DNA from 3 places in the Halomonas sp. G15 genome. Region 1 is predicted to be linked to each of the others. Evidence: predicted binding sites of a transcription regulator. Region 1 holds the regulator's gene; each other region holds the start of a gene.
The links. The regulator FNR, encoded in region 1, switches genes on or off when oxygen is low (the NO sensors DNR and NnrR bind a similar motif). The targets are predictions, from matches to a motif close to TTGATNTANATCAA.

Region 1 (3,747 bases):
CCAGGCCCGCGCCAGCGGTAACCTGGGGCATGGCCCGCTGGGCTTTACCCAGGGTCCCGCCGGTGACCTGCTGGGGCTCGGCATGGGTGCCCACAGCCGCATTGGTGAGCTCTGGGTTCGCAACGCCGACACCCTGGCGGGCTACGAGGGGGCTCTGGATGCCAGCCGTCTGCCCACTGCATGCGGCATCCGCCTGACTCCCGACCAGCAGCATCACCAGGCGACACTCGAGGCACTGCTCTGCAGCCGTTCCATCGACCCTGCCACGCTGTCGACAGGCGCCGATCTCGAGGCACTGGGTACCGAGGGGCTGGTCGACCTCTCGGGCGGCCGGATGGCACTGACCGCCGAAGGGCACTGGCAACTGCCCCGCATCCTCGAGACACTCGCCCGCCCGCCGGGCCCCTGACGCTCCCTTCGGGACCGCAACGCTCTTGATCCCCTGCCCAGGGTGGTTTGCCCTGCCCGCGGTTTGCTCCATAATGGGCCAATGACCACGATCAAGAAGGAAAGGGCCATGGCGGATACCCTCACCGGCCGACGGCGTTCGGTGCTGCAGGAGACGCGCTGTCAGACCTGCAGCCTCAGCTCGCTCTGCCTGCCTCTGGCACTGGAGGTGGAGGACATGGACCAGTTCGATGCCATCATCCGGCGCCGCGCACCACTCAAGAAGGGCGAGGCATTGTTCCGCCAGGACAGCCCCTTCACCAGCGTGTTCGCGGTTCGCTCGGGCAGCCTCAAGCAGGTGACCACCGAGGGCAGCGGCGATGACCAGCTGACCAATTTCTACCTGCCCAGCGAGCTGGTGGGCCTCGACGGCATCGACGAGCAACACTATCCGGGCACCGTGGTGGCACTGGAGACCACTACTGTCTGCGAGATCCCCTTCGATCGTCTCGACCACCTCTCGGAGTCGCTGCCGGAGCTGCGCGGCCAGCTCTACCGCAGCATGAGCAAGGAGCTGCGTGACGACCGCCGCATGATGCGCCTGCTGTCACGCAAGACCGCCGACCAGCGCCTGGCCAGCTTCTTCACCAGCCTCTCGGAGCGCTTCCGCCGCCGCGGCTACTCCCCCTACAGCTTCCGCCTCTCCATGTCCCGAGCGGATATCGGCAACTACCTGGGCCTGGCGGTGGAGACAGTGAGCCGCATCCTCGGTCGCTTCCAGACCCAGGGCCTGGTGGCCGTCTCCGGCCGGGAGGTCAATATCCTCGACCTGCCGGCGCTCACCCGCCTGGCCGAGGAAGAGGGTGCGCACTGAAGCTGCAAGCTGCAAGCTGCAAGCTGCAAGGCGGCATGAGGAGCCAGCCAACAGGTGTATCGCAATGACTCGTAGCGAGAGGCGCCGGGGACTGGTCGTAGAGGGGGTCCGAGGACCAGGGATGGCCGAGGTAGCGCCCATGGACGGGTTCACAGCGCCCCCTCGAAGGCCAGTCGCCGGAACAGCCTTGAGCGAGTCAGCCATCGGCGATAGCGCTTAGTCAGGGGGGTCCTTGAAGGTCACTGCTTGTCGCTGACCTACTCGTTCAAGATATCGATCCGCCTGGCCTGCATATTCGCCTGCTTCTCCTCCAACCCGACGAAGTCGAACAGCTCGCGGTCGGCGAGTTGCGATGGTGCGACGTTGGTCACCGCCTTGAACATGCTCTCCAGGCGTCCCGGGTGCTTCGCCTCCCATTCCGCCAGCATCTCCTTGACCACCTGGCGCTGCAGGTTGGGCTGGGAGCCACACAGGTTGCAGGGGATGATCGGGAAGGCCATCTGCCGGGAAAACTCGGCGATATCCGCCTCGCGGCAGTAGGCCAGAGGCCGGATCACCATGTTGCGGCCATCATCGGAGAGCAGCTTGGGTGGCATCGCCTTGAGGCTGCCACCGAAGAACATGTTGAGGAACAGCGTCTCGAGAATATCCTCGCGGTGGTGGCCCAGAGCGATCTTGGTGGCGCCGATCTCCTCGGCGAAGCCATACAGGGAGCCACGACGCAGCCGCGAGCAGAGCGCGCAGGTGGTCTTGCCCTCGGGGGTCTTCTCCTTGACCACCGAGTAGGTGTCGCGCTCGAGGATATGGTACTCGACGCCCGTGCCCTCCAGATACTCGGGCAGCACGTGTTCGGGGAAACCGGGCTGCTTCTGATCGAGGTTGACCGCCACCAGCGAGAAGGCCACGGGGGCGTTGCGCTGCAGGCTGCGCAGGATCTCTAGCAGGGTGTAGCTGTCCTTGCCTCCGGAGAGGCAGACCATCACCCGATCTCCCTCATGGATCATCCCGTAGTCGATGATGGCGTTGCCCACCTGGCGCCGAAGGCGCTTGTGCAGCTTGTTGAACTCGCGCTTCGCCCGGGCATCGGGAGGCTCGGTGCTCTCAGGGGTGACGGGCTCTTGCGGGGCGCTCCCTTGCGTGGCGGAAGCGAGGGCGCGGGGGTCGAAGGTCACGGCGTCTTGCATGGGTCTTGGCGCTGCCAGTGCGGGCGGAAATGGAGAGGTCGCCATCCTACCATCGGCGACGCCCCCAGGCGACGCCGATGGCCCTCAGGCCAGCTGGTCGCCGGCGTCCTGGCCCCTCTCCAGGCGCAGGAACATCAGCGCGGTGGTCACGGCATCGCCCAGGGCGGTGTGACGCCCCATCACCGGCACGCCGAGGCGCTCCGCCACCCGCTCGAAGCGCGGCTGGCCGTCGATCTCCGGGTGTCGACGACGCAGCCGGCGGCGCCACAGCTGGGCAACGTCCACGGTGGCGTTGGGCAGTTCGAAGCCGAAGCGCGGACGCAGCTCGCGGTTGAGGATCGCCAGATCGAATCCCAGATGCCAGCCCACCAGCGGGCGATTGCCGACGAAGTCGAGCAGCCGTTCCAGGGCCGCGTCAAGGCTCTCGCCGTTATCGAGATCCATGCCGCGCAGGCCGTGAATGCGGATGGAGTCGCCGGTCAGCGAGTCGGGGCGCCTCAGGCGCAGATCCAGGGAGTCGCTGGTCAGGATGCGGTCACCACGCACCCGCACCGCGGCGATCGACACCAGCTCGGCGCTGCGGGTATCCAGGCCGGTGGTCTCGGTGTCTATCACCACCATCTCGTCCCCGGTATAGGGGTGAAACAGCCAGGCGTACTCGCCGTTGGCATGGCGTCGTCGGTCCGCGACGCGCCTCAGGACCTTGAGCATGACGGTCTCCTTGTGTCGTTGTCGTTCCGTCGGTTCATGAGTATTCCAGGTGGAAGCGATGCGAGAGGCGCTGCTTGAAGTCCTTGACGATATGCAACGCCTCGCGCAGCAGGTCGCGCTCCAGCGACGAAAGCTCCTGAACCACGACCCGGTCGGGGTTGCGGCTCTCGTCTTCGCCCTCGCGCCGGGCCAGCTGCTGCTTGAGGCGCAGCTCGGTGAACAGCGACAGCGCCTCGGCCAGGTCCTCGGCGAAGCGCGGCTCCAGGCGACCGTCGGCGGCCAGGGCCTCCAGGCGCTCCAGGGTCGAGGTGGGCCGGATGCCGCGCTCCAGGGCCATTACCCGCACCCCGTGGACGATGGGGAAGATGCCGCCCTTCTTGATATCGATGCCGTGCTGGGGCCGCTTGAGCGAGCCAAACAGGGTCAGCGGCGTGGAGAAGCGCAGGATGGTACGGGCGAAGTAGGAGAGCAGCAGTTCGTTGCCGGCACACTGGGCGAAGAGATCATCACGCACGCGGTCGAGCAGCGCCGGATTACCCGCCACCGCATGGGAGTCGAGCATGATGGCGAGCTTCATCAGGCTGTCGCCGT
Region 2 (3,747 bases), on a different contig from region 1:
CCCGCCTTGAGCTGGCGCTCATAGTCCCGGAACAGCGCGAAGGCCACCGGTGAGAGCAGCAGAATGGCGACCAGGTTGATCAGTGCCATCATGCCCATGGAGAGGTCGGCGAAGTTCCAGATGGCCCCCAGGCTTGCCATGGACCCGACCATTACCATTCCCAGCACGGCCAGGCGATAGAGCAGGATGGCCAGTGGTGCGCGGCGCGGTCCGGCCAGGTACTCCACGTTGGATTCGCCATAGGAGTAGTTGGCGATCACCGAGGTGAAGGCGAACAGCAGGATGGCAATGGCGATGAACTTGCCACCCCACTCGCCCACGTGCTGGGAGAGTGCAATCTGGGTGAGCTGGATGCCATTGGCCTGGTCGCTGGCCAGCAGCTCGGGGCCTGCCATGATGATGATGGCCGCGGTGGCGGTGCAGATCACCAGGGTGTCGAGGAAGACACCGAGCATCTGGATGAAGCCCTGGGCCGCGGGGTGATTGGGGTGAGTGGTGGCGGTGGCCGCGGCGTTGGGAGCCGAGCCCATGCCCGCCTCGTTGGAGAACAGCCCGCGCTTGATACCGTTCATGATGGCCTGGGCCACCGCATAGCCCACCGCGCCGCCGGCAGCCTGTTCGAGTCCGAAGGCGCTCCTGATGATGGTGCCCAGCGCTGCGGGCAGGTCGCCGATATTGAGCAGCACCACGGTCACCGCCAGCAGCAGATAGAGCAGTGCCATCAGCGGCACCACCAGTTCGGCGACCCGGGCAATGGACTTGAGGCCACCGAAGATGATCGGTGCGACCACCACGACCAGTACCAGGCCCATGGCCCAGGTGGGTACCGCGAAGGCCTCCTGCATCGCCTGGGCGATGGAGTTGGCCTGTACGCTGTTGAAGGCCAGGCCGAAGGCAATGATCAGGCAGATCGAGAAGAGTACGGCCAGCCAGCGCAGGCCCAGACCACGCTCGATGTAGCGCGCCGGACCGCCGCGGAAGGTCTGGTCACCGTGATCGATCTTGTAGGCCTGGGCCAGGGTGGATTCCACGAAGCTGGTGGCCATGCCGACCAGAGCCGTCATCCACATCCAGAAGATGGCGCCGGGGCCGCCGAAGTAGATGGCCACGGCGACGCCGGCCAGGTTGCCGGTGCCTACCCGAGCCGCCAGGCTGGTTGAGAGCGCCTGGAATGAGGAGATGCCACCGTCCCCCTCGCGGGAGTGTCTCAGCAGCTTGAACATATGGCCGAAGTAGCGGAACTGGATACCGCGAGTCATCAGGTTTTGCGCGAGATACCCGGTACTTTTAGTGCCGGGAGGGATAGCGCGTCGTCCGCAAGGACGACCCTGTTCTCGCTGCCTCCTTCTTTGATGGTTGCTATCTATATATGTTTGTTTATACAGTATGCGTATGACGAAACGCGCTTACCGATACCGCTTCTATCCGACGCCTGAGCAAGAACAGCTTCTTGCTCGGACGTTTGGCTGTGTGCGTTTCGTCTACAACGCGGTGCTTCGCTACCGCACCGATGTCTTCCATGAGCGGCGCGAAAGAATTGGCTATGTGGCCGCGAACGCTGAGCTGTCTCGAATGAAGAAGGCCGCCGACACCGCCTTCCTCAATGAGGTCAGCTCGGTTCCGCTTCAGCAGTGTCTTCGCCACCAGCAGACCGCCTTCAAGAACTTCTTCGAGGGTCGCGCCAAGTACCCGAACTTCAAGAGCAAACGACACCGCCAGTCGGCGGAGTTCACACGCTCGGCGTTCAAGTACCGCGACGGAAAGCTGTTTCTTGCCAAGTGCAAGGAGCCACTGCCGGTGCGCTGGAGCCGTGAGCTGCCTAGCGAGCCGACTACCATCACCGTGTCCAAGGACTCGGCAGGCCGCTACTTCGTCGCGTGCCTATGCGAGTTCGACCCCGAGTCGCTGCCCGTGACCGCGAAAATGGTGGGCATTGACCTCGGTTTGAAAGACCTGTTCGTCACCAGCGACGGGCATCGAATCGGCAATCCCCGCCACACGGCGAAGTACGCGACCCGTCTGGCCAAGGCCCAACGTCGGCTGAGCAGGAAGACGCTCGGCTCGAAGAACCGTGCCAAGGCCAGGCAGAAGGTCGCCCGCCTTCACGCCAAAATCTCCGATTGCCGGATGGACCGCTTGCACAAGCTGTCCCGCCAGATCGTCAACGAGAACCAAGTGATCTGCGTCGAGTCCCTCAAGGTGAAGAACATGCTGCACAACCGCTCGCTGGCCAAATCGATCAGCGATGCCGGCTGGGGCGAGTTCGCCCGGCAACTGGAGTACAAAGCAGCCTGGGCGGGCCGGCAGGTGTCGGCGATCGACCCGTGGTACCCCTCCAGCAAGCGCTGCTCCGGCTGCGGGCATGTGATGCCCGAGATGCCGTTGCAGGTTCGCGCCTGGACGTGCCCCGAGTGCGCAGCCGAACACGACCGCGACATCAACGCCGCGATCAACATTAAAGCCGCCGGGCTGGCGGTGTTAGCCCTTGGAGAGAATGTAAGCGGCAGGGAGCCAGCCTCCGTGTCCGATTCTCGGTGAATTGGGAATCTCCGTCCTTCAGGGCTGGGGGCAGTCAATTTCCGTCTCTGTTGGCAACTCCTTCCGCAGGGGAGTGTTGTTATGGTTTTTTCTTTATGCCTTGTTGGTGGAGGCAAGGGAGCCATGATTGACATGTATCAAGGCGAACGGGCGGGACTGGTCTAGGCTGCTGATTGAGGGACCTGCCAGTGCGAGCGTGGTGACGAGCGTCGCCGGGAGTTGCGTGCCGGGTCCTGCCATCAACCTGTTGCCAAGAGTCTGGAGGGTGCCTGTATGGCCAAGAAATCCAAGGAAACGACCCCGGCGCCGAAAACGGCATCGCGGGGTGTCAGTCCCTTGCAGGAGTTCGATCGCTTCTTCGATAACGTCTTCGATCGCGGCTGGATGCCTATGCTGCATCGCGACCACCCGCTGTGGGAACGCTTTGCCGGGTTCGACAAGGGCATGCCCAAGGTCGACGTGATCGAGCGTGATGCCGAGGTAGTGGTGCGCGCCGAGGTGCCCGGCTTCGAGCGCGAGGATCTCGAGGTGTCGGTCAGCGATCGCAGCGTCACCGTCAAGGGCGAGCACCGGCAGGAGAGCAAGGAGGAGGAGGGCGAGTTCTATCGCTCGGAGATCACCACCGGCTCCTTCAGTCGCAGCGTGCCGTTGCCCAGCGATATCGACGCCGACAAGGCCGAGGCGAGCTTCAAGAACGGCATCCTCGAGTTGACCCTTCCCAAGCTCAACAAGGCCACTCGGCGCAAGGTCGAGGTCAAGTGAACGACGCCCCCGGCCGCTGGTCGGGGACGTCAAGGCTCAGGCGCTGTGGGCCACTGGTTCGGCACGAATGTGCAGGTGCACCGCGCAGGCCACCCGCAGCATGGAGGCGAGGTTGGGCACTGTGCCCTTGGTAGCCAAGACCTCGCCATAGAGTTCGCTGATGAACTGTCCGGTAGACAGGCGCTGGTCGTGGGCCAGCTGGTCGAGAATCTCCCAGAACTCGTTTTCTAGCCGGACGCTGGTCACGCTTCCCTGAAGACGCATCGAGCGGGTGGTGCACTCGTAGCGCTCCGGCTCGGTGGATGCATAGACGTGGCACATGGATTCTCTCTTTTATTCATTTTTTCACAGACATTGGCCACGCACCGGCACTCCGCCGTGATGGCCTCATTCCGACATTGCCGCCTGTTGTAGCCCTTTAGCATTAGACCATCGTCGATGTAGTAC
Region 3 (3,747 bases), on a different contig from region 1:
GGCGTTGTTGCCCAGCGACAGCGAGATGGTGCCGGTCGGCGCGATGGAGCTGTGGTGGGTGAAGCGCGCACCATGCTCGGCGAGCTGGGCCACCAGCTCAGGCTCCACCTCGGCGACCTTCTGCATGTAGCGGCTATAGCGCGCATGCAGGATGCGACCGGGCACCTTGTCGCCGATCTCGTAGCCGTCCTTCTTGAGCTCCGGGCGCTCGCGCAGCATCTTCGGAGTGATCTCGTAGTCCTCGGCCAGTGCCGGGGCCATGCCCTTCTCGCGGGAGAGTTCCAGCGCCTGCTTCCAGCCCTCGATGGCCAGGTTGCGGCTCACCTCCTCGGTGAAGGCCAGCGACTCCGGCGAGCCGTAGGGGATCTTGAGCATGGTCAGGGTGGAGCCCAGGCCCAGGAAGCCCATGCCGTGGCGGCGCTTGGCCTCGATCTCGCGACGCTGGCCTTCCAGCGGCAGTCCGCTGATCTCCACCACGTTGTCGAGCATGCGGGTGAAGATCGCCACCACCTGGCGATAGCGCTCCCAGTCGAAGCGCGGCTTCTTGCCGAAGGGGTCGATCACGAAGCGCGTCAGGTTCACCGAGCCCAGCAGGCAGGCGCCCTCGGGCGGCAGCGGCTGCTCGCCGCAGGGGTTGGTGGCGCGGATCTCCTCGCAGAACCAGTTGTTGTTCATCCGGTTGACCTGGTCGATCAGGATGAAGCCCGGCTCAGCGTAATCGTAGGTGGAACGCATGATGGTGTCCCACAGCTCACGGGCTTTAATCACCTCGACGATGCGGCAGGCCACGCGGCCCTCGGCGTCGACGGTGTAGCCCTCTTCCACCACCGGCCAGTCGCGGTAGATCAGCTCGCTCTCCTCGACGTCATCCTTCTCGCCGGCGTGCAGCGGGAAGGCCAGCGGCCAGTCGGTGTCCTTCTTCACCGCTTCCATGAACTCGTCGGTGATCAGCAGGCTCAGGTTGAACTGGCGCAGGCGACCCGACTCGCGCTTGGCCTCGATGAACTGACGCACGTCGGGGTGGCCGACGTCGAAGGTGCCCATCTGGGCGCCGCGGCGGCCACCGGCGGAGGCCACCGTGAAGCACATCTTGTCGTAGATATCCATGAACGCCAGGGGGCCGTTGGTGCCGGCACCGGCGCCGAACACGAAGGCACCCTTGTGACGCAGGGTGGAGAAGTCGTAGCCGATGCCACAACCCGCCTTGAGGGTCATGCCGGCGTCCACCACGGAGTCGAGGATATCGTGCATGGAGTCGCGGATGGTGCGCGACACCGTGCAGTTGATCAGGCTCACCGCCGGCTTGTAGGCCTCGGCACCGGCATTGGACATGATGCGCCCGGCGGGAATGGCGCCGTTCTCCAGCGCCCAGCGAAACTTCGGCAGCCAGGCGTCGGCCTGCTTGTCTTCCACCGCGGCCAGCGCCCGGGCCACACGATCCCAGGTGGCAGCCACGTCCTGGTCCACGGCCTTGCCGTGACGGTCCTTGAGGCGGTACTTGGAGTCCCAGATGTCGCGGGACGGCCCCTGCAGGGGCACCTCGTTGGATGACTTCACTGCCTTGGTGGAAGTGCTCATTCGGATGGCTCCGGAAGAAGTTCGTTAATCGAAAAAATTCAGTTCGTACGTCTCGCCAGTCGCTCCAGGCGAACCAGCAGTTCACCGAAGGGCCCCTGGGCCAAGCCCTCCTCGCGACCGTCGAGCAGGTTCTTGACCATCAGGCCCAGTTCGGTGTCGCCCTCGATCAGCAGCCGGCGCTGAAAGAACAGCGCATCGGGGTCCTCGCGCCGGGTGGCCAGGCAGAGAAACTCCCGCCAGCCACCGCGGATGGTGGCCTCGCCAGGCTCGGTGCACACCGTCAGGCACTCGCCCTCCAGGGTGAGGGTCAGCGCCACGCCGATATCCTCGATGGCCAGGGTGATGCGACGCCCCTCCAGGGCGTCGAACTCCCCCTCGGCCAGGGGCTCGGCGAAGGTGCGGTTGAGCAGCGGTTCCACCAGGCGGCGCTTGAGACCGACCGGCACGCGCGGATCGAGGGCGCGAATCAGGCGGGCGGGTGCGGGAGGACGCGGCAGGGCGTGTAACGGTAAAGGCAACAACGGCAGGGACATGACAGCTCTCCTGAAGGGTAACCATGCGGCCAGGGCCGCCGAACCGTTCATCCTAGGCCGGTGCTCCCGGGGCTGCACTGACATGCATCATGTCGGTGTCAGGCCCTCTGTTCACCCGCGGCCCGACTACCATATATAGACCATATCTCGCCGGCAAGCCCCATATCTGGTGCAAGCCGGCGAACATCATGATCCATTTTCATTTGACAGCCTAACCGCTTGAAGCGGCGGCAGAATCACCCGACGCGGCGGTAGATGAGATCCCAGACGCCGTGGCCGAGCTTCTCGCCGCGGGCCTCGAACTTGGTCAGCGGACGGAACGCCGGGCGCGGCACGTAGGGCGCGGTCTCGGGCTCGGCGGTATTGGCGAAGCCGGGGGCGGCGTCCATCACCTCGGCCATCCACTCGGCGTAGGCCTCCCAGTCGGTGGCCAGGTGGAAGGTGCCGCCGACCTTCAGCCGCGAGCGCACCAGCTCGACGAAGGCGGGCTGCACGATGCGCCGCTTGTGGTGCTTCTTCTTGGGCCAGGGATCGGGGAAGAACAGCTGCACGGTATCCAGGCTCGCCTCGGGCAGGCACTCCTCGAGCACACGCAGGGCGTCCTCGCGGTAGACGCGCAGGTTGCCGAGGCCGCGCTTGTCGGCCTCGTCGAGCAGCTTTCCGACACCCGGCGCATGCACCTCGATGCCGATGAAGTCGGTATCGGGGTGGGTCGCGGCCTGCTCAACCAGCGAGGCGCCCATGCCGAAGCCGATCTCCACCACACAGGGCGCGCGGCGCCCGAACAGCATCTCGAGATCCTGGCGACCGTCGGCCAGGGTCAGTCCGAGACGCGGCCACACCTCCTCGAGCCCGCGGGTCTGGGCCTGGGTCATACGACCGGCGCGCAGCACATAGCTCTTGATGCCGCGGCGGTGCAGCGGGGCGTCCGCCCCCTCCGGGCCGGTGGTCTTGTCGTCGTGTCGGGGATCGGTCATGGCGCGGGGCAACCCTTCTCTTGGCTTGAATCTTCTGGGCTTGAATAAACCGGGGGCGCGTATTGTAGCGGCTGAGGCTCGCCCGGGGTACGGTAGCGGCCGATTCTACCGGCACGGAGGAGACCGATATGCAGGACAGGGGATGGTGGCTGGGGGCGGCGCTCTCCGGCGCCCTGGTGGTGATCGCCGGCGCCTTCGGGGCCCACGCCCTGGAGGGGCAACTGGCCCCTCGGCTGGCAGCCGCCTTCGAGACCGGGGTGCGCTACCAGGCGTGGCACACCCTGGCACTGCTGGCGATGCTGGCCTGGCGTGCCTCCCAGCCGCTGACCGGCCAGCGGCTGGCCATGGCGCTGTGGGCGGCAGGCATCACGCTGTTCTCCGGTTCGCTCTATGCCATGGCGCTCACCGGCGTGACGGGGCTGGGGATGATCACGCCCATGGGCGGGGTACTGATGATCGGCGGCTGGTTGGCCCTGGCCGCCGCCATATTGCGCGCCCGCTGAGGCGCTTCAGTCGTCGCGATCGGGCAGGGCGTAGGTGGCGGTGACCAGCGCCACCGGCTCCTCCTGCCCGGCTGAGAACAGCTGGACCTCGCCCACCGCCAGGCGGCGGCCCAGCTTGAGGATACGCGCGGTGGCGATGATATCGCGGTCGCCCCG

Region 2: a site for FNR is predicted at 2,666-2,679, ahead of LWH48_RS14430 (Hsp20/alpha crystallin family protein). Genes of this name have one in related genera too.
Region 3: a site for FNR is predicted at 2,189-2,202, ahead of ubiT (ubiquinone anaerobic biosynthesis accessory factor UbiT). Genes of this name have one in related genera too.

What each region holds. Positions count from the first base shown of each region.
Region 1 is NZ_JAJSPA010000014.1:65,710-69,456, forward strand. It holds gene LWH48_RS08815 (radical SAM protein) at 1-409, shown strand, start outside; gene fnr (fumarate/nitrate reduction transcriptional regulator Fnr) at 518-1,261, shown strand; gene ttcA (tRNA 2-thiocytidine(32) synthetase TtcA) at 1,519-2,445, opposite strand; gene LWH48_RS08830 (3'-5' exonuclease) at 2,530-3,156, opposite strand; gene LWH48_RS08835 (DUF294 nucleotidyltransferase-like domain-containing protein) at 3,191-3,747, opposite strand, start outside.
Region 2 is NZ_JAJSPA010000035.1:30,930-34,676, forward strand. It holds gene LWH48_RS14420 (alanine/glycine:cation symporter family protein) at 1-1,259, opposite strand, end outside; gene LWH48_RS14425 (RNA-guided endonuclease InsQ/TnpB family protein) at 1,393-2,538, shown strand; gene LWH48_RS14430 (Hsp20/alpha crystallin family protein) at 2,812-3,300, shown strand; gene LWH48_RS14435 (ribbon-helix-helix domain-containing protein) at 3,337-3,621, opposite strand.
Region 3 is NZ_JAJSPA010000030.1:14,971-18,717, forward strand. It holds gene LWH48_RS13325 (adenosylcobalamin-dependent ribonucleoside-diphosphate reductase) at 1-1,578, opposite strand, end outside; gene ubiT (ubiquinone anaerobic biosynthesis accessory factor UbiT) at 1,617-2,111, opposite strand; gene trmB (tRNA (guanosine(46)-N7)-methyltransferase TrmB) at 2,348-3,088, opposite strand; gene LWH48_RS13340 (DUF423 domain-containing protein) at 3,217-3,591, shown strand; gene LWH48_RS13345 (PaaI family thioesterase) at 3,598-3,747, opposite strand, start outside.